3 regions of the Mesorhizobium sp. M2A.F.Ca.ET.043.02.1.1 genome follow, and region 3 is predicted to be linked to each of the others. Evidence: predicted binding sites of a transcription regulator. Region 3 holds the regulator's gene; each other region holds the start of a gene.
The links. The regulator LexA, encoded in region 3, represses DNA repair genes until DNA is damaged. The targets are predictions, from matches to a motif close to TGTTCNNNNTGTGTTCNG.
Positions count from the first base shown of each region.

Region 1: EJ068_RS11140 (helicase-related protein) is a predicted target of LexA. The motif match lies at 2,682-2,699, and genes of this name have one in related genera.
Region 2: ruvC (crossover junction endodeoxyribonuclease RuvC) is a predicted target of LexA. The motif match lies at 6,332-6,349, and genes of this name have one in related genera.

Region 1 is NZ_CP034445.1:2,332,349-2,342,383, forward strand. It holds gene EJ068_RS11130 (acetyl-CoA C-acetyltransferase) at 75-1,259, shown strand; gene phbB (acetoacetyl-CoA reductase) at 1,382-2,107, shown strand; gene EJ068_RS11140 (helicase-related protein) at 2,923-6,333, shown strand; gene EJ068_RS11145 (RNA-binding S4 domain-containing protein) at 6,349-6,735, shown strand; gene fdxA (ferredoxin FdxA) at 6,940-7,278, shown strand; gene EJ068_RS11155 (CarD family transcriptional regulator) at 7,652-8,233, shown strand; gene EJ068_RS11160 (amino acid ABC transporter ATP-binding protein) at 8,306-9,079, opposite strand; gene EJ068_RS11165 (ABC transporter permease subunit) at 9,076-9,756, opposite strand; gene EJ068_RS11170 (amino acid ABC transporter substrate-binding protein) at 9,919-10,035, opposite strand, start outside.
Region 2 is NZ_CP034445.1:2,380,218-2,390,252, reverse strand. It holds gene EJ068_RS11380 (adenylate/guanylate cyclase domain-containing protein) at 1-691, opposite strand, end outside; gene EJ068_RS11375 (SRPBCC domain-containing protein) at 852-1,286, shown strand; partial or broken gene EJ068_RS11370 (GNAT family N-acetyltransferase) at 1,426-1,834, opposite strand; gene EJ068_RS11365 (sulfite exporter TauE/SafE family protein) at 1,998-2,768, shown strand; gene EJ068_RS11360 (DUF2269 family protein) at 2,955-3,506, opposite strand; gene EJ068_RS11355 (DUF1465 family protein) at 4,042-4,572, shown strand; gene EJ068_RS11350 (glycosyltransferase family 2 protein) at 4,853-5,917, shown strand; gene ruvC (crossover junction endodeoxyribonuclease RuvC) at 6,391-6,900, shown strand; gene ruvA (Holliday junction branch migration protein RuvA) at 6,911-7,531, shown strand; gene ruvB (Holliday junction branch migration DNA helicase RuvB) at 7,575-8,612, shown strand; gene EJ068_RS11330 (metallophosphoesterase) at 8,745-9,647, shown strand; gene EJ068_RS11325 (cellulase family glycosylhydrolase) at 9,664-10,035, opposite strand, start outside.
Region 3 is NZ_CP034445.1:6,652,084-6,662,118, forward strand. It holds gene EJ068_RS32190 (peptidyl-prolyl cis-trans isomerase) at 1-1,157, shown strand, start outside; gene trpD (anthranilate phosphoribosyltransferase) at 1,154-2,164, shown strand; gene trpC (indole-3-glycerol phosphate synthase TrpC) at 2,169-2,981, shown strand; gene moaC (cyclic pyranopterin monophosphate synthase MoaC) at 2,984-3,463, shown strand; gene glp (gephyrin-like molybdotransferase Glp) at 3,463-4,668, shown strand; gene EJ068_RS32215 (alpha/beta hydrolase) at 4,737-5,567, opposite strand; partial or broken gene kynU (kynureninase) at 5,627-6,875, opposite strand; gene lexA (transcriptional repressor LexA) at 7,330-8,064, shown strand; gene EJ068_RS32230 (ComEC/Rec2 family competence protein) at 8,058-10,035, opposite strand, start outside.

The DNA of each region.
Region 1 (10,035 bases), 2.4 Mb from region 3:
TCAGATCATTGAACGAGCAAGAAAAGTCTTCAACGATAGCCTAAAATACGACACCTCGAAGTCTGGAGAAGAAAATGGCCGCTTCCAATTCAATCGTCGTCGCCAGCGCCGCCCGCACAGCGGTCGGCTCCTTCAACGGCAGCTTCGCCGCCACGCCGGCGCATGAGCTAGGCGCCGTGGTCATCAAGGAACTGCTCGCCCGCGCGAGCGTCGAAGCCGCGGAGGTCGACGAGGTCATCCTCGGCCAGGTGCTGACCGCCGCTCAAGGACAGAACCCGGCCCGTCAGGCCTCGATCAATGCCGGCCTGCCGAAGGAAACGACGGCCTGGGGCCTCAACCAGGTTTGCGGCTCGGGCCTGCGCGCCATCGCGCTCGGCATGCAGCAGATCGCCGCCGGCGACGCCAAGGTGATCATCGCCGGCGGCCAGGAATCGATGTCGTTGTCGCCGCACGCCGAGCATCTTCGCGCAGGTGTGAAGATGGGCGACTACAAGATGATCGACACCATGATCAAGGACGGCCTGTGGGACGCTTTCAACGGCTACCACATGGGCAACACCGCCGAGAACGTCGCCCGCCAGTTCCAGATCACCCGCGAAACCCAGGACGAGTTCGCGCTTGCCTCGCAGAACAAGGCCGAGGCCGCGCAGAAGGCCGGCAGGTTCAAGGACGAGATCGTCGCCTTCACCATCAAGGGCAAGAAGGGCGACACCATCGTCGACCAGGACGAATATATCCGTCATGGCGCCACGATCGACGCCATGACCAAGCTGAGGCCCGCTTTCGACAAGGACGGCACGGTCACAGCCGCGAACGCGTCCGGCATCAATGACGGCGCCGCCGGCGCGCTGCTGATGACCGAGGCCGAGGCCGCCCGCCGCGGCATCACCCCGCTGGCGCGCATTGCTTCCTGGGCGACCGCCGGCGTCGACCCGGCGATCATGGGCACCGGTCCGATTCCCGCCTCGAAGCGGGCGCTGGAGAAGGCCGGCTGGTCGGTCAAGGACCTCGATCTCGTCGAGGCCAACGAGGCCTTCGCCGCGCAGGCCTGCGCCGTCAACCAGGGCATGGGCTGGGACCCCTCGATCGTCAACGTCAATGGCGGCGCCATCGCCATTGGCCATCCGATCGGCGCGTCCGGCGCCCGCATCTTCAACACGCTGGTCTACGAGATGCGCCGCCGCGGCGCTAAGAAAGGCCTTGCCACGCTGTGCATCGGCGGCGGCATGGGCGTCGCCATGTGCGTGGAAGCGATCTGAACAGCCAATTGCGAATAGAGAGTAGCGAATAGGGAAGAAAAAGCGTCGCGGCGGGACATCAGACCCCTACTCGCTATTCGCTACTCCCTATTCGCTCAGTCGATTTCTAAAGGGAGGACCACATGAGCAAGGTAGCAATTGTCACCGGCGGAACGCGCGGCATTGGTGCTGCGATATCGGCCGCCTTGAAGAACGCCGGCTATTCGGTCGCCGCCAACTATGCCGGCAATGACGAAGCGGCTCAGAAATTCAAGGCCGAGACCGGCATCCCGGTCTACAAATGGTCCGTCGCGGACTACGATGCCTGCGCCGCCGGCATCAAGCAGATCGAAGCCGATCTCGGTCCGGTCTCGGTGCTGGTCAACAACGCCGGCATCACCCGCGACGCCATGTTCCACAAGATGACGCCGGCACAGTGGAAGGAAGTGATCGACACCAACCTTTCCGGCGTCTTCAACATGACGCACCCGCTGTGGAGCGGCATGCGCGACCGCAAGTTCGGCCGCGTCATCACCATTTCCTCGATCAACGGCCAGAAGGGCCAGGCCGGCCAGGCCAATTATTCGGCGTCGAAGGCCGGCGACATCGGCTTCTCCAAGGCGCTTGCCCAGGAAGGCGCCCGCGCCGGCATAACCGTCAACGTGATCTGCCCCGGCTATATCGCGACCGAGATGGTCAAGGCGATCGACGAGAAGGTGCTCAACGAGCGCATCATCCCGCAGATCCCGGTCGGTCGCCTCGGCGAGCCGGAAGAGATCGCGCGCTGCGTCGTCTTCCTGGCTTCCGACGAGGCCGGCTTCATCACCGGCTCGACCATCACCGCCAATGGCGGCCAGTACTTTGCCTGACGGCATTTGTCGCCACGGCGGCTCCTGTTAGCGAATAGGGAGTAGCGAATAGGGAAGAACGGCGGCGTCAGCGCGGCGGTTATCAGATCCCTATCCCCTATTCCCTATTCGCTACTCTCTATTCGCTCCAACTTGCCTCAATTCGGGACGCAAAAGTTAACGGCCCGGCCGCTCTCTGTGCACAACCCTTCTGACAAACTGTGAATCCTCGGTGGGCAAGCTGTGGATAACACCATATTTAGGGGTGAACAAACCGGGAAACTTCTTGCATCTCTGATTCGTCGCCGATTCGTTCTGGCTTTGGTCGAAAAGTTAACCGCAGAAGCGGAAAACGTTACCCAAATCGTTAAAAGCGATTAAGAAAATTCAACAAATTCATAACCTTGACGACACCTCTCCAATCGACCGCGACCGTTCACCGGCAAAGGTTAACGGCGACGCGATCCCGGCGGTGGCAAAGCATGAATCGGGCCAGTTTCCCGATTCAGCATGTGGTGAGACTCACCGTCAAAAAATCCACATATAGCCGTGAACAAAACCTGAATCAGAACGAGTCAGCGATTCGTCGCTGATTCGTTCCAGACTCGTTCCAGCCGTTAACGGCAGGCGGTTTTGACCGAGTCCGTCGATTCCCGCCTGCCCAAAAGAACATTCCGCTTTCGCTCGGCGTCCTAAATCCCTATGTGTCGGCTGTCACACGCGGCGGCGTCGCCGCGCTTCCGACCAAAAGCATGATCCCGAAAAGTGGGAACCGGTTTTCGGAGAAAGATCATGCTCAAAGAATCGAAGCGGCAGAAACACTCATTTCCGAGCCGATGAATATCCAGCCGAAACACTCTCAGCCGCTTATCCTTTCGGGCCGCGACGTGACGGCCGTGCTTGGCCCCACCAACACCGGCAAGACCCATCTCGCCATCGAGCGCATGGTCGCGCATGAGACCGGCATCATCGGCCTGCCGCTGAGGCTGCTTGCCCGCGAAGTCTATGCGCGCGTCTGCGAGAAGGTCGGCGCCCACAAGGTGGCGCTGATCACCGGCGAGGAAAAGATCGTGCCTGCGGGCGCGCGATACTCGGTCTGCACCGTCGAGGCGATGCCGCGCGAGACCGACGCCGCCTTCGTCGCCATCGACGAAGTGCAGCTCGCCGGCGATCTCGAGCGCGGCCATATCTTCACCGACCGCATCCTGCATCTGCGCGGCCGGCAGGAGACGCTGCTGCTGGGCGCCGCCACCATGCATGGCATCCTGCAGCGCCTGCTGAAGGGCGTGTCGGTGGTGACGCGGCCGCGCCTGTCGCACCTTGCCTATGCCGGCTCGAAGAAGCTGACCCGGCTGCCGCGGCGCACGGCGATCGTCGCCTTCTCGGCCGACGAGGTCTATGCCATCGCCGAACTGATCCGCCGTCAGCAGGGCGGCGCCGCCGTCGTGCTCGGCGCGCTGTCGCCGCGCACCCGAAACGCCCAGGTGGAGATCTTCCAGTCCGGCGACGTCGACTATCTCGTCGCGACCGACGCCATCGGCATGGGGCTGAACCTCGACCTCGAGCACGTCGCCTTCGCCCAGAACCGCAAGTTCGACGGCTACCAATACCGCAACCTGAGCGCGGCCGAGCTCGGCCAGATCGCAGGACGCGCCGGCCGGCATCTGCGCGACGGCACGTTCGGCGTCACCGGGCAGGTCGACCCGTTCGACGAGGATCTGGTCGCCAAGATCGAGGCCCATGATTTCGACCCGGTGAAGGTGCTGCAATGGCGCACCGCCGATTTCGATTTTTCCAGCCTCGACGCGCTCAAGCGCTCGACCGAGACCAATGCGCCGGTCGAGGGGCTGACCCGCGCGCTGCCGGCTGTCGACGCGCAGGCGCTGGAGCATCTGTCGAAGGACGGCGACATCCGCGCCTTGGCCACCGGCAAGGATCGTGTCGCGCTGCTCTGGGAAGCCTGCGCGCTCCCCGACTACCGCAAGATCGCGCCGGCCCAGCACGCCGATCTTATCGCCTCCATCTATATGGACCTTGCGCGCCATGGCCATGTCGATGAGAATTACATGGCCGAGCAGGTGCGGCGCGCCGACACGACGGAAGGCGATATCGACACGCTCTCGCACCGGATCGCGCAGATCCGCACCTGGACTTTCGTCTCCAACCGCCCTGGATGGCTGGCCGATCAGCTACACTGGCAGGAAAAGACGCGCGAAATCGAAGACAGATTGTCGGATGCGTTGCATGAGCGGTTGACGAAACGCTTCATAGACCGCAGGACTTCCGTCCTCATGCGGCGCCTTAGAGAAAATACCATGCCTGAAGCCGAAATCAGCCCAACCGGAACCGTCCTCGTCGAAGGCCATCATGTCGGCGAGTTGCAGGGGTTCCGCTTCACCGCCGACCAAAGCGCCGGCGGCGAGGACGCCAAGGCGGTGCGGATCGCCGCTCAGAAGGCGCTCGCGGCCGAGTTCGACGCGCGCGCCGAACGCTTTGCCGCCTGCGCCAATGGCGACCTGGCCTTGGGCTCCGACGGCGTCCTGCGCTGGATCGGCGCGCCGATCGGCACGCTGGTCGGCGGCGACGAGGCGCTGAAGCCGCGCCTTGTCCTGCTTGCCGACGAGCAGCTGACCGGCCCTGCGCGCGACAAGGTTGCGTCCCGCGCCGAGCGTTTCGTCAATTTCCAGATCGAGTCGCTGCTGAAGCCCCTGGTCGATTTGAAGAATGCCGACCAGCTCACCGGCATCGCGCGCGGCATCGCCTTCCAGCTCGTCGAGCATTTCGGCCTGATCAATCGCCGCGACATCGCCGAAGAGATGAAGTCGCTCGATCAGGAAGGCCGCGCGGCGCTCCGCCGGCTCGGGGTGCGCTTCGGCGCTTATCATGTCTTCGTGCCGGCGCTGATCAAGCCGGCTCCGGCCGGTCTGGTGACCTTGCTCTGGGCGCTGAAGAACGACGGCAAGGACAAGCCGGGCTTCGGCGACGTGGTGCATGCGCTCGCATCGGGCCGCACCTCGGTCGTCATCGACCCGGCCTTCGACAAGACCTTCTACAAGCTCGCCGGCTATCGCAATCTCGGCCGCCGCGCCGTGCGCGTCGACATCCTCGAGCGGCTTGCCGACCTCATCCGCCCGGCGACCAACTGGAAGCCCAGTCTCGGCCAGCGTCCGGACGGCGCCTATGACGGCCACGCCTTCATGGTGACGCCGCCGATGATGTCGATCCTCGGCGCCACCGCCGACGACATGGAAGAGATCCTGAAAGGTCTCGGCTATCGCTCCGAGGCGAAGCCGGCCGCCGAAGTGAAGGCGAAGCTCGAAGCCCAGGACAATGCCGCGCGTGAGGCGGCGGCGGCGAAGCTGGCGGCGGAAGAAGCGGCGCGTGCCGCGCAGGCGGCAGAGACGCAAGCCGCGGTCGCAGAGGCAACAGCCGAAGGCTCGGAGCCGGCAGTCGTCGAAGCTCCGACTGAAGCCGTCGCGGAAGCGGCGGAACCTGTCGCTGAAGTTCCGGCCGAAGCCAGCTCGGAAGCAGCAGCGGAACCTGCCGTTGAAGAGCCGGCAGAAGTTGCAGCCGAGGTCGCGGAAGAGGTTCCCACTGTGGAAGCCCCCGCTGCAGTGCTTGAGTCGGCCGAAGGCGCCGACGCCTTTACCTCCCCCTCGATGGGGGAGGTCGCGGCGCGAAGCGACGCGGGTGGAGGTGATGGCGCCGACGATGCAGATGCTGGGACGGCCGGCGCTCCCCACGAGGGGGAAGGCAAGGCCGACGAAACGCCAGCCGAAGCTGAAGAACCGAAGCCTGTCCTTCTGTGGCGCCTGGCGCGTTTCGACCATCAGCGCCCGCGCCAGCGTCACGACAACCGTCGCGACAATCGCCAGCGCGGTGACCAGCCGGCGCGCGACGGCCAGACGGGCGCCGCGGGCGGCCAGCCCGGCGACCGGCCGGCCCATGAAGGCCGCCGCGACCAGCGCGACGGCGTCGGCAAGCCGCGCTTCGACCGGTCGAAATTCAAGCCGAGGCCGGATGCAGGCGACCGCCGCGAGGGCGGTGAACGCCGCGAAGGGCGGCCGCAGGGCGATCGTCGGGAGGGCCGGCCTGACTGGAAGGGCAACAGGCAGGAAGGCAAAGGCAACGCTCCGGGCGGCAAGCCGGCCTTCCAGGGCAAGCCGCGCGAGGAACGCCCGCAGCGCTTCGATCCGGATTCGCCCTTCGCCAAGCTCGCCGCCTTGCGCGACCAGCTGAAGAAATAACCTCGGTCGGTTGCAATGGTTGGAGAAGGCCGCCAGCGCATCGACAAGTGGCTGTTCTTCTCGCGCGCGGTGAAGTCGCGGTCCCTTGCCGCGAAGGTCGTCGTCGCCGGACGCGTTCGCATCAATCGCGACAAAGCAGCGCAGGCCTCCGATCTGGTGAAGCCCGGCGACGTGCTGACCATCACGCTCGAGGGCCGTATCCTGGTCTGGAAGGTGCTTGATTGCGGCACGCGGCGCGGGCCTGCCGATGAAGCGCGCCTGCTTTACCAGGACATGTCGCCGGCGCCGACGCCCAAAGGCGGGGCCGTTGCGGACGCCATTCCAGCGCTGCGCGAAGCCGGCAGCGGCCGCCCGACCAAACGCGAGCGCCGCCAGACCGACCGTCTGCTCGGCGACGATTGAGACATAGCCGGCCCGGGGCGCGGCCCGAGCAAATTCCGCGAACCCTGCGCGGCGATCCAGGCTCGGTGACCTCGATCCGCTCTTCCGGCCGGAATTCCTTTCCGGCCCTCGGGCTCCGCCGGCAATCCCTACCCTTGCATGCGGCGGGCAAAGGCGTTACCTCAGCCAAAAAGCCCAACAAAATGGGACGTTCCGGAGCCTGCAATGACCTATGTCGTGACCGACAATTGCATCAAATGCAAATATATGGACTGCATCGAGGTCTGTCCGGTCGACTGTTTCTACGAGGGCGAGAACATGCTCGTCATCCATCCCGACGAGTGCATCGACTGCGGCGTGTGCGAGCCCGAATGCCCGGCGGACGCGATCAAGCCGGACACCGAGGGCGGTCTCGACAAATGGTTGCAGATCAACGCCGAATACGCGGACAAATGGCCCAACATCACGGCCAAGAAAGAACCGCCCGCCGACGCCAAGACCTTCGACGGCGAGACCGGGAAGTTCGAGAAATATTTCTCGGCCGAACCCGGCGAGGGCGATTGAGAAAGAGGCCGATAGCGCTGGCATGACGCCGCGTAACGGGGCCGATACAAATACTGTCTTGACAGGCAGCACTGCCGCTTGGCGTTAGCGAACGCGGCAAAACCTTGATTCTTCCGACTTTTTGTGTTACATAAGCAAAACATGCCGGTGACACGACGTCGATTTATGGCGCTAACGCCCCAAATCACTGAAAGGTGAGCTTTTAATTCCGGACCAGAGCGATCTGGGGCAGGCGGTCGCATTCGTGCGATATGCCGGTCCCCTGCTTTTCCGGTGGGTTCATCCTGTTGCGCGGCTAACGGTCGGCTGTCGCCGGCCCCATGGGTTCGCGCCGGCATGATGCCGGCGGCACAACTAAGGAGTTCAGGGCGTAATGGCAACGATCACCCCGCAGAAGAAGTCCACCGCGGCCCGCCACGGGTTCAAGACCGGCGAGTTCATCGTCTATCCGGCGCATGGCGTCGGCCAGATCGTGGCGATCGACGAGCAGGAAGTTGCGGGTCACAAGCTGGAACTGTTCGTCATCGATTTCCAGAAGGACAAGATGCGGCTGAAGGTGCCGGTCGCCAAGGCGACCTCGATCGGCATGCGCAAGCTGTCGGAAGAGGATTATGTCGACCGCGCGCTGAAGGTCGTGCAAGGCCGCGCCCGCATCAAGCGCACCATGTGGTCGCGCCGCGCGCAGGAATATGATGCCAAGATCAATTCCGGCGACCTGATCTCGATCTCGGAAGTCGTCCGCGATCTCTACCGCGCCGACAACCAGCCGGAGCAGTCCTATTCCGAGCGTCAGCTCTATGAAGCCGCGCTTGACCGCATGGCTCGTGAGATCGCCGCGGTGAACCGCATGTCGGAGACCGAGGCGGTGCGTCTCATCGAGGTCAACCTCAACAAGGGCCCGAAGCGCGGCGCCAAGGCCGACAACGAAGAATCCGAACAGGAAGAAGCTGCCTGAGCTTTTCCCCTTTAAGTTACGAAGAACCCGGCCTCGTGCCGGGTTTTTTGTTTCTGAAAGGCCTATCGAAGGTTACGCGCCTCCCCCTTCCTTCTGCGCCTCTTCCTGGCGCAGCGAGGCGATGAAGCGTTTCGTCCGCTCGCGCTCCGGATTGTCGAACACGACCGAGGCCGGACCCTTCTCGACGATCGCGCCGGCATCGAGGAAGACGACCTCCTCAGCGATCTTGGAGGCGAGCCTGAGATCATGCGTGGCCATCACCATGGTCGTGCCCTCGCGGGCCAGTTGCCCGAGCACGTCGACCACTTCCTGAGCCAGCTCCGGATCGAGCGCCGAGGTCGGCTCGTCGCACAGCAGCACGCGCGGCGACGGCGCAAGCGCCCGGGCGATCGCCACGCGCTGCTGCTGGCCGCCCGACAGCGTCGCCGGCCAGGCATCGGCCTTGTGCGCCATCCCGACCTTTTCGAGCAGCGCCATCGCCCGCTCGCGCGCCCTCGGCTCGGGCCATTTCAGCACCGTCACCAGCCCTTCCATCACATTCTCGATGGCCGTGCGATGCGGGAAGAGCTGGAAGTTCTGGAACACCATGCCGGTCTGCAGGCGGATGCGCTGGATATCCTTTGCCGGCACCTTGCCGCCCGGATGGAACGCAAGCGTCTCCTCGCCGATGCGCAAGGAACCGGACGTCGGGATCTCCAGCAGGTTGATGCAGCGCAGAAGCGTGCTCTTGCCCCCGCCGGAAGGGCCGACCAGCGCCGTGACGCTGCCTTCGTCGATGCTGACGGTGACGCCCTTCAGGACAAGATTGTCGCCGAAACGCTTCTCGATGTTCGTGAGGCCGATCATGAATTGGCCTCCAGGAAGCCGCCATAGCGGTTGAGCCGCACCTCCAGCCGTGCCTGCAGCGCCGACAGCACCGAGCTCAGCACGAGATAGAGCGCCGCCGCCTCGACATAGAGGATCAACGGCTCGTAGGTGGTGGCAACGATGCGCTGCGCGGCCTGGAACATCTCCGGCACGGTGATGGCTGCCGCCAGCGAGGTGTCCTTGACCAGCGAGATGAAGGTGTTGGAGAGCGGCGGCACCGCGACGCGGCCCGCTTGTGGAAGTATGGTGCGACGCATCGCCTGGCTCCAGGTCATGCCGATCGAATAGGACGCCTCCCACTGGCCCTTCGGCACCGAGCCGATGACCGCGCGGATGATCTCGGAGGTGTAGGCGCCGATGTTGAGCGTGAAGCCGATCAGCGCCGCGGGAAAGGCATCGAGCAGGATGCCGACCGACGGCAGGCCATAGAAGATCAGGAAGAGCTGCACCAGCAGTGGCGTGCCGCGAAAGATCCAGACATAGAAGCGCACCAGCGCGACCAGCGGCTTCGGGCCGAACAGCCGGATCAGCGCCGTCACCAGCCCGGCGATGAGCCCGAGCGCGAAGGACAGAAGAGTGAGCGGCACGGTGAAGATCAGCGCCGCCCATAACAGCGTCGGCAGCGATTCCAGCATCAATTGCAGCCAGTGCGGCACGGGGCGCTTCTCCCTTCCAGATACGGCGGCGCGTTGCCCCGTGTGGACTGACTATCATGCAAAAACCGGCGAGCCGTCAAAGACGGCCCCAATGAGTGTCCTGTTAAAAACGGCGGGCCGTCGAAGACGGCCCGCCGGAATTCAGGCAACAGACTGTTCGGCTTACTGGGAAACGTCCTGGCCGAAATACTTGTCGGCAATCTTCTTGTAGGTGCCGTCGGCCTTGATGTCGGCCAGCGCCTTGTTGATGGCCGCGACCAGTTCCGGATCGCCCTTGCG
Region 2 (10,035 bases), 2.4 Mb from region 3:
ATTTCAGCACCTCGCCGCCAAAAGCGTGAACGGCGCCGGCGATGCGATCGAAGCTGGCGTTGAGCGCCGCCACGACCTGCTCGGCGTCCGTCTCTTCCGACAGGGCGGTAAAGTCGCGCAAATCGCTGTAGAGCAGGACCGCGCGGATTGTCTCGCCAACCTCGCGCCGCGAACGGCCGGCCAACACCTGCGCCGCGCTGCGTTGCCCAAGATAGGCCTCAAGCAGGGCCGACAGCGTCGACCTGGCGGCGAGAGCGGCAAGCGGCGCCACGGCGAAGCGCGCCACCTGGTCCAGTGTTTTCGATTCGTGCTCCGCGAGAGGGCGTGCCGCGGCCCAGTTCAGTTTTGGATTCCCCGATTGCGCATCCTCGCGCTTGGGACCAACCGTGTAATCGTGCACGACACCGGTTCCCAGTCCCGCCAGCCATTCGCGTCCGAGATCTGCCTCTCCGGTTCCAGGCATCATGCCGGCGCCAAAACCCAGCGCCTCCATGACGACGCCTGTCTCCGCCCGCCACAGCCAGGCGCGGCGCGTTATGATCGGATGCGGCGCGGCGAGCGTCAGGGCTCCACCGACGAGCGGCAACCCGTCGTCAACCAGCCGCGCGCCGAGCGTGGCCAGAAAATCATCCGGCTGGACGGCGCCGCCGGCGCTGTCGACCAGCCAGGCGAAAGTTGAAGAAAGCCGCATCGATATGATCATGCTTCGGCGTTCCGTCGCTGTCACCAGCGCGAATCGAGCCAACGAGATTTTAGTTGAACGGCAGGGCGATTTGGCTTCGAATCGAAAGCGCTGGCCCGGCGCCACCTGCCAGGCGAGCCGTGTTGGCGCGCAAACCCGGGAGGTTTCGATGGCTGAACCCTTGATCGTTCGTCGCGAGGTACAGATCGCGGCGCCGCCGGCGACAGTCTTCGCCTTCCTGACAGATCCGGACAAGATTGTGCGCTGGATGGGAACGGAGGCAACGGCGGAACCCAACCCTGGCGGTCTCTATCTGCTGAATTTGGGAGGAAGAGCCACGGCTCGCGGCCAATTCACCGAGGTCATACCCGTCCACCGCCTTGCCTACAGCTTCGGCTGGGAGGGCAACGATCGGACGCCACCCGGTTCGAGCCTCGTCGAAATCGATCTGGTCGAAGAGCCGGGCGGGACGCGGGTCAAGCTCACCCATAGCGGCCTTGCCGACCGAGAGATTTGCGACAGCCACGAGAAGGGCTGGACGCACTATCTGGATCGGCTCGCAATCACCGCCGCCGGTGGCGACCCGGGACCGGACAAAATGTAGGGCAGCGGCCGCAATTGCCGACAGCCAGCGGCCAATCGCTAGTGTGTTTCACCGTTTCACGGAAACGGCGAAACGCGCTATCTTCTTGTTTTTACGCAATTCCGGACGGAAAACCGCTCACACCTCTCCTGGAATTGCTCTAGAGTTCAAGCTTGTAGCCGATATGGCTGGCTTTGAAGCCAAGCCGCTCATAGAAGCGGTGCGCGTCCGTCCGGCTCTTGTTCGTCGTCAGCTGCACGACCCGGCAGCCGCGCTCGCGGCATTTGTCGATCGCCCATTCCAACAGGCGCTGTCCCAGCCCCTCGCCGCGCCGCGATAGGCCGGCGAGAAAGGTGATCTGGAGCGTGCCGATGACCGTCGTTGCCATCGGTCATCACCGCGAGCAACTGGTTCGGATCGCCGTCTATCGCCGCGAAGGCGTCCAGATAGGGTTGCGCCAGCGGCAGGCTTGCGTCTTCACGGGCCCGGCCCAGCGCATCGTCGGCAAGCATTGCGACGATGACCGCAACGTCCGCTTCACGTGCACGGCGAATGCTGATGGCGTTCATTTCCACTCTCCGAAATGGCGGGCCGACCGACCGGCGGACCCTGGCGGGGCGGATGGTCGTGCTGATTGGGCGGCAATAGCGGATGCCGGCATTAATGACTATCCCGGCGGCGCCGTTCTGCGCTATGGCTTGGTTCCCCGCCTCCTCCAACCTTCTCTTGCCGATGTCAGGCTTGCTCAGCGATCCCTGGTTCTATGCCGCCGCCATCCCGGCGGTGATCCTTGTCGGCCTGTCGAAAGGCGGCTTCGGCGGCGCCGTCGGCTTCGTCGGCGTGCCGTTGATGGCGCTGACCATCCCGCCGGTCCAGGCAGCGGCCATCCTGCTGCCGATCCTGTGCCTGATGGATATCGTTTCGGTGTGGACGTGGTGGGGCGTCTATGACCGCAAGATGCTGGTCGACATGATGCCCGGCGCCGTCATCGGCATCGGCCTCGGCTGGCTGACCGCCGCCTTGGTGACCGAGGAGATGGTGCGGCTGATCGTCGGCGCCGTCGCACTGGTGTTCGTGCTGCGCTGGCTCTACCTGCAGTTCCGCCATGGCGCCGATCATGCGGCCGAGCCGAACCGCATCGCCGCCGCCTTCTGGGGCACGGTCGCCGGCTTCACCAGCTTCGTCGCCCATGTCGGCGGTCCGCCCTTCCAGGTCTATGCGCTGCCGATCCGGCTTGATCCCAAAGTGCTGTCGGGAACGGCCGCGATCTTCTTTGCCACCACAAACGCGCTGAAGCTCATCCCCTATTTCGCGCTCGGCCAGTTCGACACCGCCAACCTCACGGCCTCGGCGGTGCTGATGCCGCTGGCGCCGCTGTCTACCATCGCCGGCGCCTGGCTGGTGCGCCGCATGCGGCCGGAGATCTTCTATCCGTTCACCTACGCCACCGTCGCGGTGGCCGCCGTCAAGCTGCTTTGGGACGGCATTGCGGGCCTGATGTGAGGCGTGCAGATATTCAGGTGAGGCCGGCCTGCAAATGGCGGTTTCCTGCGCTTCCGGTGCTCACGTACTTTAAGTACGCTCCGCTCCGGTTCTCGGAAACCGCCCAGTTTGGTCGCTTCGCGCCCGTCTTCGACTCCGACTCGGCCTGACCTGAATCTCAACGCGCCTCGGGCGGTCGCCTTGATGTCAGGCGGCGCTCGGCACCAGCTGCCGGCTGCCGCCGAAGCCGAGGGCGGCGCCGAGCGCAATCACCATTGCCATGCCGGCAAGAATGCCGATGTCGTGCAGAGTGGGCTTCAGCACCATGTCGGCGATGATCACCAGCATCACCGCATAATCGAGGCGCGCCCATCTCATCATGCGCTGGCCGATGGCAAGGACGGCGGGCGTCACACCCTGCTCGGCGACCATGGCGCCCATGCGCTCGCCGGTCGGCTTGAAGATCAGCATGCCGATCGAGAAGGTCGTGGCATAGCCGACGAGGCCGATGACGATCCACAGTTCGGTGAAGCCGACCCAGAAACCGCACATGACGAGGCCGAAGATCAGCGTCAGCATCGACATCGGCGCGAAGAACCTGCCGCCGAGCTGTCCGCTGGCGCGCATTGCCTGCAGCTTGTCCTCGATGTTGCCGGCGCGCTCGGCCAGCACGCCGAGCAGGAACAGCACGAAGCCGCCGCCGACCCACAAGATGGCCGAAACAACGTGAAGGAATTTGACGATCGAATACCAATCCATGGTTTGCTCCCGGATAGCGTGCCTGATTTCAAGCGGCGAGGATTTGCGCGCCGCTTCAGAGGAGCGGCCTTTTGCGTGGCGCGTGTTTCGGAACGATGCCGCGGCAGCGGCGGGCATGTTACAGGCGGCCACGATCGGCATTCGAAAATCCGGTTTTAGACGATCCCCAGCGGCGGAGCCGCTGTCCTGTTCCGGCACAGGGAAGCGCGTTCGCTTAAAAAATCGCCGCCTCGTTAAGGGTTCGTTAAGCTTTACAGGCGTTTACTATGCGCATCCAGTTTTGCTGGATTCTTACCGAGTGGTTGGAGCCACTTTGTTTGACGCCTCCCTGTTAAACTCCTGAGAGCCGCCTTATCCGCGGCTCTTTTTTTGTCCGCAGGCGGCTGGCTCCAAAGCAGCCGGCGTTAACCGTTTGTTAAACATGCGCTTGCCTTCATGGGCGTCGAAGCGCATTTTCAAGCCTCGGTCATTTAAGGGTGCTGGCCACGTCGGCAAGGATAGTCGAATCGGCTGGCGGCAGTGCAGGGGCGTATCGATGAACGAGCCTTCGAAGGGCAGCGCGAAAACCATCAAGCTGGCAGAGCGCCGGGTTTTCTCCCAATCCTTCAAGCCGCTCTACCAGGAAGGCATGGGGCTGGTCGAGCAGGCCGCCGAATATCTCGATGGCAAGGGCAGGCTCGAGGCCAAGAAATTGTCGCGCACGGCCGCGACCCTCTATGCGGCGGAATCGATGCGGCTGACCACCAGGCTGATGCAGGTCGCCTCCTGGCTGCTGCTGCAGCGCGCGGCGAATTCCGGCGAGATGACGCGCGACCAGGTGGCCTCGGAGAAATCCAAGGTGCGGCTGGATACCGCGTCGGCGCATGACGAGGCGCTTGGCTGGAACGAGTTGCCGAAGGAATTTCTCGATCTGGTGACGCGCTCGCTGCGCCTGCAGGCGCTGGTGCGGCGCATGGACGAGGAAATCTATGGCGGTGTCGTGGCCGAGACGCACGCCCCCGGTCGCCGGGCCAATCCGGTTTCCGACCAGATCAGCCTTTTGAACACGGCGTTCGCGCGCGGCTGACACCGCGTTTGCAACAAACGCTGAGATAGCGCCGGCGGCTTCCCCCTTCGAGCCGTGATCGGCGCAAATCAAGCGCCTCTGGCCTCCAGCCACTTTTCGATATTGCGGCAGCAGCCTTCGGCGCATTGAAGGCCGTGCCGACCTTCGCGAGAAAGATCACCCTTGCCTGGAAGCGATAGGCCTCTAGTTGGAGCCGTTCGCCGCAGCCGGGTCGACCCGAGCCGGATTTGCAAGAAAATCACCGTCACTGTGACCAAAGCAGATTGCGAGGCTTGATCCCGTGCATTCGCCATTGGACCGCATTCCGGTATCGATCATCATCCCCAACTACAATTACGAACAGTTTCTCGGGCGCGCCATCGACAGCGCGTTGGAGCAGGACCACCGAAATGTCGAGGTCGTGGTCGTCGACGACGCTTCGACCGATGCGTCGGTGGCCGTCATCGAATCCTATGGCGACAAGATCCGCCCGTGCCTGAGGCGCAGGAATGGCGGGCATGGCGCAGCATTCAACACCGGATTCGAGGCGAGCACCGGGGAGATCATCCTTTTCCTGGACGCCGACGATTATCTCTATCCGAACGCCGTCTCCGAGGTCCTGGACGAGTGGGATGCGGATGTCGCCCAGGCGCAATTCCGGCTGCATCTCGTTGATGAGGACCAGCAGATCAAGGATGTCTTTCCCCCTCCCGAACAGCCGTTCGATTCAGGCGACGTCGTGTCGGAATTGTTGCGCAAGGGGCGCTACCGTACGACGGTGACAAGCGGGCTGGCGTTCGACCGCGAGGCGCTGGAACTGATAATGCCCATGCCTGAAAGCGATTTCCGGCAAGGCGCCGATGGCTATCTGGCGACACTGGCGCCGCTTCACGGAGAAGTGAAATCCATCGACACCTGCCTTGGCGCCTACCGCATCCACGGCTCCAACCATTCGGTCTTCGACGAGAAGCTTGCCGAGCGGGCGCGCTGGCGCATGCAGCATGACTTCCGGCGCCTCGAAGCCCTGTCCGACCGGGCGGCCGAGATCGGCTTGACCATGCCGCCGGATGCCGGTCTTCACGATCCGGTTCACCTGGAAGAGCGGCTGGCTTCGCTCTGCGTCGACGAGCCCCAGCATCCGGTTGAAACCGACTCCCGGCTGGGCCTGGCAAGAGCGGGCGCCGCGGCCAGCCTGGAAATGAACGCATCCTGGCGGCGGCGGGCTGCCCTGGCGGCCTGGTTCCTCAGCATCGGAATCCTGCCGCGGCGCATGGGCAATGCGGTGCTGGCATGGAAGCTGGTCGCGTCGTCCCGGCCGGCGGTCCTGACGCGGCTGTCGAAAACTATCCGTCGCATGACGAACTAGGTTCGCGACACAGGGATTTTGAAAGGTTGCTGTTTGTCTTGGCGCAGGATTTTCCATTCATTTGCGTGAAATCAGCGCAAACGCTGGAGATTGGTTGAAGCCGCCCCAACCTCGTCATTCTATGGCGGAGCAAGGAGCGAAGCGACGCGGCGCAGACCATAGAATCGATGCCGTGACTTGAACGCGGCGCCACGGTGCAGAATTCTGCTCCGTTGCACGCCTTGGCGAAGGTAAAGGCATGGATTCCAGGGTCTTCGCGACGGAGCTTCGCTCCTGCTCCGCCCTGGAATGACGATCGCAAAGGGCGTTTCGGCCAATCTCCAACGCATTCCGCCTGCCAACGCCAACAGAGCCGACCGGCCAAATCCCCTTACGGCCTGCGACACCGGTCAGGCGGGATCTTGGGATCGCGACTGTTTCCGGTTTGTTCACATTTCGCTGGCATCGCTTGCCGCCGAGGTTAAACTTGGCGCATGGGGGAAGCGATTCGCATCATCGGCATCGATCCGGGCCTGAGGCGCACCGGTTGGGGTATTGTCGACAGCGTGGGCAATTCGCTGCGCTTCGTCGCGTCCGGCACCGTGCGCTCGGATGACAAGGCGCCGCTCGCGACGCGGCTCTGCCAATTGCATGACGGGCTGGCCGAGGTGCTGCATCAGGCCATGCCGCATGAGGCCGCGGTCGAACAGACCTTCGTCAACAAGGATGCGACGGCGACGCTGAAGCTCGGCCAGGCGCGCGGCATCGCCATGCTGGTGCCGGCGCGCGCCGGGCTGGTGGTCGCCGAATACGCGCCCAATGCGGTCAAGAAGGCGGTGATCGGCGTCGGCCATGGCGAGAAGAAGCAGATCCATATGATGGTCAAGGTGCTGATGCCGAAGGCGGTCTTCGACACCGACGACGCCGCCGACGCCCTTGCCATCGCCATCTGCCATGCGCATCACCGCCCGAGTGTCGCCTATCGGATGGCGGTTGCGGGGTGAGGGGAAAATCATGATCGGCAAGCTGAAAGGCACGCTGGACGAGATCGACGAAGATAGCTGCGTCATCGACGTGCATGGCGTCGGCTATGTCGCCCATTGCTCGGCGCGCACGCTGGCATCACTGCCATCACCCGGGGAGGCGGTGGTGCTTTTCATCGAGACCTATGTGCGCGAGGACATGATCCGGCTCTACGGCTTCCAGACGGGGCTGGAGCGCGAGTGGTTCCGGCTTTTGATGAACAATGTGCAGGGCGTCGGCGCCAAGGTGGCGTTGGCGGTGCTGTCGACGCTGGCGCCGGCCGACCTAGCCAACGCCATCGCGCTGCGCGACATCGCCATGGTTTCCCGCGCGCCCGGCGTGGGCAAGAAGGTGGCCGAGCGCATCGTCACCGAATTGCGCACCAAGGCGCCGGCCTATGCTGGCGCGGCGACCGGCACGATCGGCCTCAAGCAGGAACTCGGCGAAGGCGTCGCGGCCGCGCCGATCACGGATGCGGTCTCGGCGCTCGTCAATCTCGGCTATTCGCGCGACATAGCGGCAAACGCGGTCGCGGCGGCGCTGAAATCGGCCGGCGACGGAGCGGATGCCTCGAAGTTGATCCGTTTCGGGCTCAAGGAACTGGCGCGGTGATGCAGCGCTTGTCCCGCCAGCGGTCCTATGCCAGGAAGGCGGCATGAGCCTTTCGCCCCGCCTCATTGCCCCCGACAAGCGCGGCGAGGATGCCGACCAGACGCTGCGGCCGCAGTCGCTCGACGAGTTCGTCGGCCAGGCTGCGGTGCGCGCCAATCTCAAGGTCTTCGTCGACGCCGCCAAGGGTCGCGGCGAGGCGCTCGACCATGTGCTTTTCGTCGGCCCTCCGGGGCTCGGCAAGACGACGCTGGCGCAGATCATGGCGCGCGAGCTCGGCGTCAATTTCCGCTCGACCTCCGGCCCGGTCATCGCCAAGGCCGGCGACCTTGCCGCGCTGCTCACCAATCTCGAGGAACGCGACGTCCTCTTCATTGACGAGATCCACCGCCTCAATCCGGCGGTCGAGGAAATCCTCTATCCGGCGATGGAGGATTTCCAGCTCGACCTGATCATCGGCGAGGGGCCGGCGGCGCGCTCGGTCAAGATCGACCTTGCCCGCTTCACCTTGGTCGCGGCGACAACCCGGCTCGGGCTCTTGACCAATCCACTGCGCGACCGCTTCGGCATTCCGGTGCGGCTCAATTTCTACACGGTCGAGGAGCTGGAGCAGATCGTGCGCCGCGGCGCCCGGATACTCTCGATGCCACTCGGCGACGACGGGGCGGTGGAGATCGCGCGTCGCGCGCGCGGCACGCCTCGCATCGCCGGCCGGCTCTTGCGCCGGGTGCGTGACTTCGCCAGCGTCGCGGGCGCCGCGCATGTCGACAGGAAGATCGCGGACGAGGCGTTGACCAGGCTGGAAGTCGACGCGCTCGGCCTCGACGCGCTCGACCGCCGCTATCTGTCGATGATCGCGCGCAATTTCGGCGGCGGGCCGGTCGGCATCGAGACGATCGCGGCCGGGCTCTCCGAGCCGCGCGACGCGATCGAGGACATCATCGAGCCCTATCTCATCCAGCAGGGTTTCATCCAGCGCACGCCGCGCGGGCGCGTGCTGACCGCCAATGCCTGGCGGCATCTGGGGCTCGACCCGCCAAAGGATATCGCGCAGCAGCAGATCGGCCTGTTCCAGGAAGAGTAACGCAGATTTGTTCGCCGCTCGGCCAAGCAAGGGCCGATCTGCGCATAATCTGCGCGCCTTGGCCCAGCTGAGGGCGCAATTGCCGGCTCTAAGGCAGCTTCCTGACAAATCCCAAGGGGCTCGGGCCGATCCATGATCACCAGACGCGGTTTCCTGCGCCTTGTCGGCGGCTCGGCCTTCGCCATGGTGTCGCTCGGCGCCTACGCGGTCGGCATAGAGCCGATGCTGCTCACCCATGTGAAGCGCTACGCGCTGACGCCGCCGCATTGGCCAGTCGGCCTCAAGCTGCGCGTCGTGGCGCTCGCCGACATCCATGCCTGCCGGCCCTGGATGACGCCGGAGCGGATCGCAGGGCTTGCCGAGCAGGCCAATGCGCTGCAGCCGGACGTCATCGTCATGCTTGGCGATTACCCTGCCGGAACCCGCATGGTGACCGGCTGGGTGAAGGCATCCGAATGGGCGCCGGCGCTCTCCGCGCTGAAGGCGCCGCTCGGCGTGTTCTCGATCCTCGGCAATCACGACTGGTGGGAGGATCGCTCGGCCCAGGCGGCTGGGGCAGGGCCGACAATTTCCCGTAAGGCGCTGGAGGCCGTCGGTATTCCGGTGCTGGAGAACGACGCCGTGCGCCTGGAAAAGGACGGCAAAGGCTTCTGGATTGCCGGGCTGGCCGACCAGATTGCGCTCTTGCCGGACAGGGCAAAGGGCCGCGAGGGGCTTACCGGCCTCGACGATCTTCCCGGCACGCTGGCCAAGGTCGGCGACAGGGATCCGATCATCCTGCTCGCGCATGAGCCGGACATTTTTCCAAAGGTGCCCTGGCGGGTTTCGCTGACGCTGTCCGGACACACGCATGGCGGACAGGTGCGGCTGTTGGGCTATTCGCCGGTCGTGCCTTCGGCCTATGGCAATCGCTATGCCTACGGCCATGTCGTCGAGAACGACCGCAACCTGATTGTCTCGGGCGGTCTCGGCTTCAGCATTGCGCCGATCCGTTTCGGCGTGCGGCCGGAGATATTGCAGATCGACCTAGGATAGTTCGCTTCCCGCGCGTTCAGCGAGGCGACCTGATCACATCCATCACATTGGGTTCCGCCTTCTCGCCGTCGAACGCGTCGACGACGCCGAAGGCGCCGCCATAGCTCCACACCGACCAGGAGAACCCATGCGCCTCGGCGCGGCCGATCATGTCGCGCACATAGGCGGCGCGGTACGCCGCCGGCATGACGAAGCCGTTGCCATATTCCTTGCGGATCATGCCGAATTCGCCGAGCGTGATATCCTGCGGCCTGACGCCGTTGGCCTTCGCCCAGGCATCGACCGTCCTGAACGGCGCATCCATGACGGCGGCCAGCTTTTCGGGACTGTCCATCGCTGCCACCTGTTCGTCGAGATAGGCGAGCATGCCGCTCTGCCGCGCCCAGGG
Region 3 (10,035 bases):
CGTCCGCGGTGACCGACCAGCAGGTCAGCGAAGACTACAACAAGAACATCGCGCGCTACACGACGCCCGAGATGCGCACCATCGAGCAGCTGGTGTTCAAGACGCCGGACGCGGCCAAGGCGGCTTTGGATTCGCTGAAGGCTGGCGCCACCTTCGACAAGCTCGTCACCGCCGAAGGCAAGACGCAGGCCGACACGCTGCTCGGCACGCTGTCCAGGGATAAGATCGCCGACAAGGCGGTTGCCGACGCGGCCTTCTCGCTCAATGCCAACGAGGTGAGCCAGGTCGTCCAGGGCGCCTTCGGTCCCGTGCTCCTGCGCGTCACGGAGATCAAGCCGCAGGTCGTGAAGCCGCTTTCGGAAGTGTCCGCTCAGATCCGCAAGGACCTGGCGCTCGGCGAGGCAAGCCGTATCCTGCTCGACGTGCATGATAGTTACGAGGATACCCGCGCCTCGGGCGCCTCGCTTGCCCAGGCCGCCGACAAGCTGAAGCTCAAGGTCGTCACCATGGACGCCATCGACCGCACCGGCCAGCGGCCGGACGGCAGCGTAGTCAATGACCTGCCGCAATCGGCCGATCTCATCAAGGCGGTGTTCGCGGCCGAGCCCAATACCGAGAATGAAGGCCTGACGACCGCCGACAACGGTTTCGTCTTCTACGAGGTGCAGTCGATCACGCCGGCGCGCGACCGCACGCTGGATGAGGCCCGCAAGAAGGTCGTGGCCGACTGGACGGAAGCCGAGACCGACAAGCGGCTCGACGCGAAGGCGCAGGAGCTCGAGAAGCGCCTCAAGGCCGGCACCACGCTCGACGTCACCGCCGGCGAGCTCAAGCTCGACAAACAGACCAAGCGCGGTTTGAAGCGCGAAGCCGACGATGCCGATTTCGGCAAGGAGGGTGCCGCCGCCATGTTCGGAGTCGGCGAAGGCGGCACCGGCCTGATCCCCTCGCCCACCGGCGACGGCCAGATCCTGTTCAGGGTCGCCGAGGTCTTCGAGCCGGCTGGCGCCGACGGCAGCACGGTGCCGGACGAGGCGCAGAAATCCTTCGGCGCCGGCATGTCCGACGACCTGCTCGACCAGCTGGTGGCGCAACTGCAGTCGCAATATGACGTTCGCATCGATCCGAACGCCGTTTCGCAAGCACAGACACGATGAGCGCGCTGAAGACACATATAGCCAAGGTCGCCACCGGCACCGCGCTTTCCTTCGAGGAAGCCCGCGAGGCGTTCGACATCATCATGTCGGGCGACGCGACGCCCGGCCAGATCGGCGGCTTCCTGATGGCGCTGCGCGTGCGCGGCGAGACCGTGGGCGAGATATCCGGCGCGGTCGCCACGATGCGCGCCAAGATGCTGCGTGTCGAGGCGCCGCAGGGCGCCATCGACATCGTCGGCACCGGCGGCGACAATTCGCACTCGGTTAACATCTCGACCGCTTCGGCCTTCGTCATCGCCGCCGCCGGCGTGCCCGTCGCCAAGCACGGCAATCGCGGCCTGTCCTCGCTGACCGGCTCCGCCGATGTGCTGACGGCGCTGGGCGTCAGAATAGATATCTCGCCGGAAATGATCGGCCGCTGCATCCATGAGGCCGGCGTCGGCTTCATGTTCGCGCCGGCGCATCATCCGGCGATGAAGCATGTCGGGCCGACCCGGGTCGAGCTCGGCACGCGCACCATCTTCAATCTGCTCGGACCGCTGTCGAACCCCGCCGGCGTCAGCCGCCAGATGGTCGGCGTTTTCCTGCCGGAATGGATCATGCCGGTGGCCGAGACGCTGAAGGCGCTAGGCGCCGAGCACGCCTGGGTCGTCCATGGCGATGGCTATGACGAGATCACGACCACGGGCGAGACGCAGGTTGCGGAGCTTGCCGGCGGTGAGATCCGCACCTTCACCCTGACGCCGGAAGCCGTCGGGCTGAAGCGGCACACCAAGGAAGAGCTACGCGGCGGCGACGCGGCCTACAACGCCAGGCAACTGCGCGATATGTTGGGTGGCGCCGTGGGCGCCTATCGCGACACGGTGCTGATGAACGCCGGCGCCGGTCTGGTTGTGGCCGGCAAGGCGACGACGCTTGCCGACGGCATCGCGGCGGCAGCGCAAGCGATCGACAGCGGTCGCGCCCTTGCGGTGCTGGACAAGCTCGTCGAGATTTCGAACGGATAAGGCCTTGTCGGACATCCTGCGCAAGATCGAAGCCTATAAGCGCGAAGAGATCGCGGCAGCGAAGGCGAAGATACCGCTGGCCGAGATCAAGGCGCGCGCAAAGGATGCCGGTGCGACGCGCGGTTTTTTGGCGGCGCTCGAGGCGAAGCGAAGAGCGGGGAGCTTCGGGCTGATCGCCGAAATCAAGAAGGCCAGCCCTTCCAAGGGGTTGATCCGCGCCGATTTCGACCCCCCGTCATTGGCGCAGGCCTATCAGCAAGGTGGCGCCGCGTGCCTTTCGGTGCTGACCGACGCACCGTCTTTCCAGGGCGCTCCGGAATTCCTGACGGCCGCGCGCGCAGCGGTGCGCCTGCCGGCCCTGCGCAAGGATTTTCTGTTCGATCCCTATCAGGTCTACGAAGCACGCGCCTGGGGCGCCGATGCGATCCTCATCATCATGGCGAGCGTCGACGACGCGCTGGCCAGCGAGCTTGAAGCGACCGCCTTCGAGCTCGGCATGGACGCACTGATCGAGGTGCATGATGAGAATGAAATGCAGCGCGCGCTCACTTTGTCTTCGCGGCTGATCGGCATCAACAACCGTGATCTCAGAACCTTCCAGACCAGCCTCGACGTTTCGGAGCGCCTGGCCGCCATGGTGGCGGCGGATCGGCTGCTGGTCAGCGAGAGCGGCATCTTCACGCATCAGGATTGCCGCCGGTTGGAGAAGAGCAAGATCGGTACTTTCCTCGTCGGCGAGAGCCTGATGCGGCAGGCGGACGTAGCTGCCGCGACCAAGCTTCTGCTGACAGGCAAGGCAGCGGCCGAGGCCGTTTGAGAATGCCCGCCCTCACCCATCTCGGCGCCAAGGGCGAAGCCAACATGGTCGATGTCGGCGAAAAGGCCGAGACGACCCGCACGGCAATCGCCGAGGGTTTTGTCTCGATGCGGCCCGAAACGCTGGAGATGATTCTGGCCGGCGACGCCAAGAAGGGCGATGTGCTGGGCACCGCCCGTATCGCCGGCATCATGGCCGCGAAGAAGACGCATGAATTGATCCCGCTTTGCCATCCGCTGCTTCTGACCAAAGTGGCCGTCGAGATCGAGCCGGACCATTCGCTGCCCGGCCTCAAGGTGACAGCGCTCGCCCGCGTCACCGGCAAGACCGGCGTGGAGATGGAAGCGCTAACCGCCGCCTCGGTCGCCTGCCTCACCATCTACGACATGGCCAAGGCGGTGGATCGCGGCATGGTGATTTCCGGTGTCCGGCTGGTCGAGAAGACCGGCGGCAAATCCGGTGACTACAAGGCGGATGCCTGATGGCGCTGGTACCGGTCGCCGAAGCGCTCGCGCGCTTGCTCGACGGCGCAGCACCTTTGCCGGGCGAGAGCGTGCCGCTGGCGGACGCGGCCGGGCGGGTCCTGGCGGAACCGGTTGTGGCGCTGCGCACGCAGCCGCCCTTCAACGCCTCCGCGATGGATGGTTATGCCGCGCGTTCCGCCGACGTCGCTTCAGCGCCAGCGCAATTGGAAGTGATAGGCATGGCGCCTGCCGGGCGCGGTTTCTCCGGAACCGTCGGCAAAGGCCAGGCCGTGCGCATCTTCACCGGCGCGCCGCTGCCTGAAGGCGCCGACACCATCGTCATCCAGGAAAACGTCCGCGACCTCGGCAATGGCAGGATCGAGGTGACGGAGCCGACCGCGCAAGCACGCAATGTCCGGCGCCGCGGGCTCGACTTCGGCGAGGGCGACGTGCTGCTCGGAAATGGTCGCGTGCTCGACGCGGCGGCCCTTTCGCTGGCGGCTTCTGCCAACCACCCTGCCTTGAATGTCGTGCGCCAGCCGCTGGTCGCGATCATCGCCACCGGCGATGAATTGCTGCCGCCGGGCAGCACGCTCGGCCCCGATCAGATCATTTCGTCGAATGCCTATGGCGTTGCCGCCGCCGCCCAGTCGGTTGGCGCACGCGCACTCGATCTTGGCATCGCGGCCGACCGCAAGGAGGCGATCGCCGCGCTGGTCAGGAGAGCGGTCCAGGCGGGCCCGGATGTCATCGTCACGCTCGGCGGCGCCTCGGTCGGCGATCACGACCTGATCCATGACGTGCTGACCGGCGAAGGCATGCGGCTCGACTTCTGGAAGATCGCCATGCGTCCCGGCAAACCGTTGATGTTCGGCCGGCTTGGCAATGTCCGCTGCATCGGCCTGCCAGGCAATCCGGTGGCAAGCATCGTCTGCTCGCAGCTCTTCCTGAAGCCGCTGCTTGCCCGGCTCGGCGGCCGCAATTTCAGGCAGGACGTGCGAACGGCCCGGCTGGGCGCCGCGATGCCGGCCAACGATCTCAGGCAGGACTACGTGCGCGCCGTGGTTCGCGAGGATGCCGGTACCCTGGTCGCGACGCCTTTCGGCATCCAGGACTCCTCGATGCTCAGGATGCTCGCCGACGCCAACGGCCTGATCGTGCGCGAGCCCTTCGCGCTGGCTGCGGAGGTTGGCGCCGAATGCAGCGTGCTTATGCTGCGCTGATAGATCGACAACGCCGGTGGTCCGGACGTCGACGAAGTCGATCGTTCGTACGTTGAGAACGTCGATCGTTATTCGTCCACCAGCGTTCGGGTCAGGGGATGGTCGGGATCGGCGAGACCATCGACGACGTTGAAATGATGCCGGTCCGGCTCGACAACTGACTGGGTAGCGGCGCCAAGCCCCGTCCAGATGTTGGCGAGCAATACGCTCTGGCGCAGGAATTCCGAGCGCTCGCCGCCGCCGACCCAACAGGTGATGCGGGTTCCTTGCACGGGCCGCAGCAGCGCTGGGCTTTCGCTAAACGCTTCCCGTTCGTCGATGTTCAGCGTCTCGTTCAAAGCCGTGAACATCAACGACCGAAGGTCGTGCAGGCCTGAAATCGAAACGACCTTGCGTATGCGTTGCGCCACCATGGCGCCCAGCGGCGAAGTCGTCGTCGCCATCCGGCTGGCGAGATGTCCGCCGGCCGAATGTCCGGTCAGCATCAGCGGTCCCTCGACCATGGCCGCCGCTTTGCCGATCGCGGCCGCGACTTCATTGACGATGCCGCCGATCCTGGTTCGCGGGCACAGCGTATAGGAAGGCATGACGACGGCAAAGCCGCGGCCGACAGCGCCGGCGGCCAGATGCGACCAGGATGTCTTGTCCGATTCCATCCAGTAGCCGCCATGGATGAACACGACGAGCCCCTTCGGCGCGGCAGGCGGGAGGAAGAGATCGAACCGGCTGCGCGGCGCCTCGCCATAGACGATGTCGAGCCGCGCCCTGCCCTGCGCCAACAGCTTTTCGCGAAATGCCTGAGCTGGGCCGTCCCAGGCCGCCGGCCAGCGGTCGCCGCCAGCGATGTTCGCGCCGTTGGCGTAGGCGTCATCCCAGTCGACAATGCGGTGTCCCAGCACCGGCCCCTCCAGCGATCGGATCGATTTCGAGTTGTCTTTGTTCGGCATGCCATTCGAAGTCAGGTGACGGCCTCCTTGATCGCATAGCGCGCTTCCTGCCAGGCGCTCGTGCGCAGGATGTCTTCCAGCACCTCGACGGCGGCCCAGACATCCCGGTAGCCGACATAGAGTGGCGTGAAGCCGAAGCGAACGGTCGACGGCGCGCGGAAATCGCCGATCACGCCGCGCTCGATCAAGGCGCGCATCACCTGGTAGCCATGTGGATGGGCGAACGACACCTGGCTGCCGCGCTCGGCGCCGTTGCGCGGGCTTTCTAGCTCAAGACCGAACGCGCCGCATCGAGCTTCGACAAGGCGGATGAACAGATCCGTCAGCGCGACGCTCTTCTCGCGCACGGCCGTCATGTCGACTTCGTCCCAGAGATCCAGCGAACCTTTCAGCGCCCGCATCGACAGCATCGGCTGCGTTCCGCACAGGAATCGCCGGATGCCCGTGCCGGCGGCATAACCCTGCTCGAACGCGAACGGTCGGGCATGGCCCCACCAGCCGCTGAGCGGCTGGCTGATGTCGGGATGATGGCGGGTGGCGGCATAGATGAAGGCAGGCGCGCCCGGTCCGCCATTGAGATATTTGTAGGTGCAGCCGATCGCGAAATCGGCATTCGAGCCGTCGAGATCCACCGGCAGGGCGCCGGCCGTGTGGCAGAGGTCCCAGACGATCAGCGCGCCGGCGTCATGGGCCTTGCGGGTCAGGGCCGCCATATCGCGCAACCGGCCGGACTTGTAATTGACGTGGTTGACCAGGATGACCGCGACACGGTCGTCGATCAGTTCCTCGATCGTCGGCGCATCGACGCCCTCGAGCCGCAGCACCGCGCCGGGCCGCGTTTCGAGGACACCCCTCCGCCATGTAGAGGTCGGTCGGAAAGCTGTCGCCTTCGGCAACGATCACCGAGCGGTCGGGTCGCATCGCGAGCGCCGCATGCAGGACCTTGTAGATGTTGATCGAGGTGGTGTCGCATACGACCGTCTGGCCAGGCGCGGCGCCGATCAGACGCCCGAGCCGGTCGCCCAGCTTGACAGGCATGTCGAACCAGCCGGCGGTGTTCCAGGCACGGATGAGATCCTGCGCCCATTCCTGCTTCGCGGCCGTCTCGATCTCGTTGAAGACATTGATCGAAGCGGCGCCCAGTGAATTGCCATCAAGGTATATCACCCCTTCCGGCAGAACAAAGCGATCGCGCAAGGGGCGCAGCGGGTCCGCGGCGTCCATCGCCACGACCTCGGCAAGATCGGGAATTCCCCTCATGTGCTACCGCCTCCATTTCGACCCAGGCCGCTACATCCCTCCGGCGACCAAGGCGGTTGTCCCATCACCGTCCGCAACCCGGCAAGAACCTTCTGTCCTATGTTAGCTGGTCCATAGACGGCAAAGGCTGAGGATCGGAATCGTCGCCAAGGTTGGCATTTTGAGTTCGTTTCGTTCACGTTACGGTACATGGTTGGGTCAGCTGACTGGATCCCTTCAGCACCTCCGCGACGATGTCGCCTCTCAATTTCAGCATAAGGAGAATTGCAAAATCGAGCGGAATCAATGACACAGCCCAACCGGTGGCGGCCAGGCACCGTCGGATGCAACATTCTTTCGCCCGCCTTAAGAAATTCATTAAACTTTAAACGGTTGCGGAACACAACTGGAACAGATAGTGTTTGTTCTGGGTTTGTTTTTCTGATTCTGGTTTCGGAACCCGTGGGGGCCGCCAATGCTGACGCGCAAACAACATGAACTCCTGATGTTCATCCATGAACGCCTGAAGGAGAGCGGGATCCCTCCATCCTTCGACGAGATGAAGGAAGCGCTCGACCTCGCCTCGAAGTCCGGCATCCATCGGCTGATCACGGCGCTGGAAGAACGCGGCTTCATTCGCCGGCTACCGAACCGGGCGCGCGCGTTGGAAGTCTTGCGCCTGCCCGACTCGATCGCTCCCGGCCTGAACGCCGCGAAGAAATTTTCGCCAAGCGTCATCCAGGGCGGCCAGGGCAATCTAAGTCGAGAGGTCAAGCCGGCAGCGCCCTCACGTACGCCGACACCCAGCAATGATGACGACGCCGCTTCAGCCGTGTCCATTCCGGTGATGGGCCGCATCGCCGCCGGTGTGCCGATCGACGCCATTCAGCACCAGACGCATTCGATCTCGGTCCCGCCGGACATGATCATGGGCGGCGAGCATTATGCGCTGGAGGTCAAGGGCGACTCGATGATCGAGGCCGGCATCTTCGACGGCGACACCGTCATCATCCGAAACGCCAACACGGCGAGCCCGGGCGAGATCGTGGTGGCGCTCGTCGATGATGAGGAAGCGACGCTCAAGCGCTTCCGCCGCAAGGGCGCCTCGATCGCGCTGGAGGCCGCCAACCCGGCCTACGAGACCCGCATCTTCGGGCCGGATCGGGTCAAGGTGCAGGGCAAGCTCGTCGGGCTGATCCGCCGCTACTGATCCGGCTTCGAGGGCTTGGCCCTCTCAGGCTTTTCATAAGGCGGCAGTCCCCTCGCCTCGCGCGTGTATTTGCGCTGCTCGTGCCAGGGCCGATATGGCTTTTCGACCGCATATTGGATGGTTGCTCGCGCGGTTGCCGATTGTGGATCGAAGAAGACGGCGGCGCTGCCGTCACGCGCCAGTTGGCGCTTGGTGACGACAAGCACGCGCTGATCCCAGCAGGGATTGTAGGCCGTCGCATCGTTGATGACGATGAGGTCGGCAAAGCCGCAGGCGGGCCGTGCGCTGTCGCGGTTTTCGGCGAGCGCCACGATCGCGCTGGACGGATGCCGGCCAATGCAGAGGTCGCCGGTGCAATAGAAGGGCGAGCCTGGCGGCAGGTCGACCGGGTCGGCGATATCGAGAGCATCCTTGGCAAATGTCTCCGGCGGTACGATGTCCTCGGCCTTCAGCGCCCGCTTCCAATTGTCGGTGGTGAACTCGTTGGAGCGTTCGCGGTTGACGGCAAGCTCGCCGCCACCGATCGGCATCGCCACGAGATGCGCGTCCTCCGAGATCAGCACATCCGGCGTGCGCACATGCGGGATGGCCAGCAGCGCGGCGAGCGCGAAGGGCACAGCGGCAAGCCTTAGCCAGGTGGTGGCCATGGTCGCGATGACGAGCGCGATTGTCGCCAGCAGCACCGACTGGATCGAGATCAATCCCACGGCATCGACTGGCGAGCGCTCGGAAATCCATGCCGAAATGGAGATCATCGCTGTCAGGCCCTTGCCCATCACATAGAGGAAGGGACCGTCGAAGCCGAACGGCATGGCGAGCGCGCTCAACACGGCGAACGGCATGACAATCAGCGAGACGATCGGCATGACCGCCAGATTGGCCAGCAGGCTGAGCGGCGACACGCGCTGAAAATGCCAGATCGCAAACAGCAATGTCGCGCTGCCGGCGATGAGCGAGGTCACAGCGGCGCCGCCCACGCCAACCGCCAGTTTTCGCGACAGGAACCTCAGGAACGAACGCTTCACCGGCGGCGCGGTCGTTTTGCCCGCGCGATAATCGGCAAAGCCGGCATAGGCGCCGACCAGGGCCGCGGTGGCGGCGAAGGACATCTGGAAGCTCGGGCCGACCACTTCATGTGGCGAGACAAGGATGACGGCAATCGCCGAGATTGCCAGGTTGCGCATCGTCAAAGCCGCGCGGTCGAAGAGCACCGCTACAAGCATAACCGCAAGCATGATGAAGCTTCGCTCGGCCGCCACCACGATGCCGGAGATGACGAGGTAAGCGGCGATCAAGGCCAGCGCGATCGCTGCGGCGTATTTCTTCACCGGGCGGCGGGAGGAGAAATCGGGAAACAGCGCGAAGGCGCCGCGCAGCAGGAACATGATCGTGCCGGCGACCAGCGCCATGTGCAGGCCGGAGATCGAGATGATGTGATAGATGCCGGTCCGTCGCATCGACTCGTTGATCGCTTCCGGAATGCCCGCGCGCACGCCGACGATCAGCGCCGCCGCGATCTCGCCTTCGGAACCGCCAATGCTGCTCCGGATGTGGTCGGCGATCCCTTCGCGCGCGTTTTCCACGGCCGACGCAATGCGCGCTCCGAAGGGTGCCCCCGTTGTCGCCGTCGAAGACGGAGCCAACAGTTTTGGGTCGCCCAGGAAAAAGCCGCTGCCGCCGATGCCGCTAAAGTAGCTGTCGAAGGAAAAATCGTAGCTGTCCGGCCGGACCGGGCCGGTCGGGGGTAGCAGCTTGGCATAGCCGGTCAGCATCGATCCGACGGTCATGCCGGGCGGGATCCTGCGCGCCGACAGCCGAACGCGGTCCGGCGCGTAGCGCAGCGTCGGGTGCTCGGTGGACATGAGATCGATGGTCAGCCGCACACGGCCATTGGCCATCGCTTCGACGGTGACCAGGCGACCGGTCAGCCGGGTCTGGATTTCGGACCCCAGCATCGGCGTCGCCATCCGC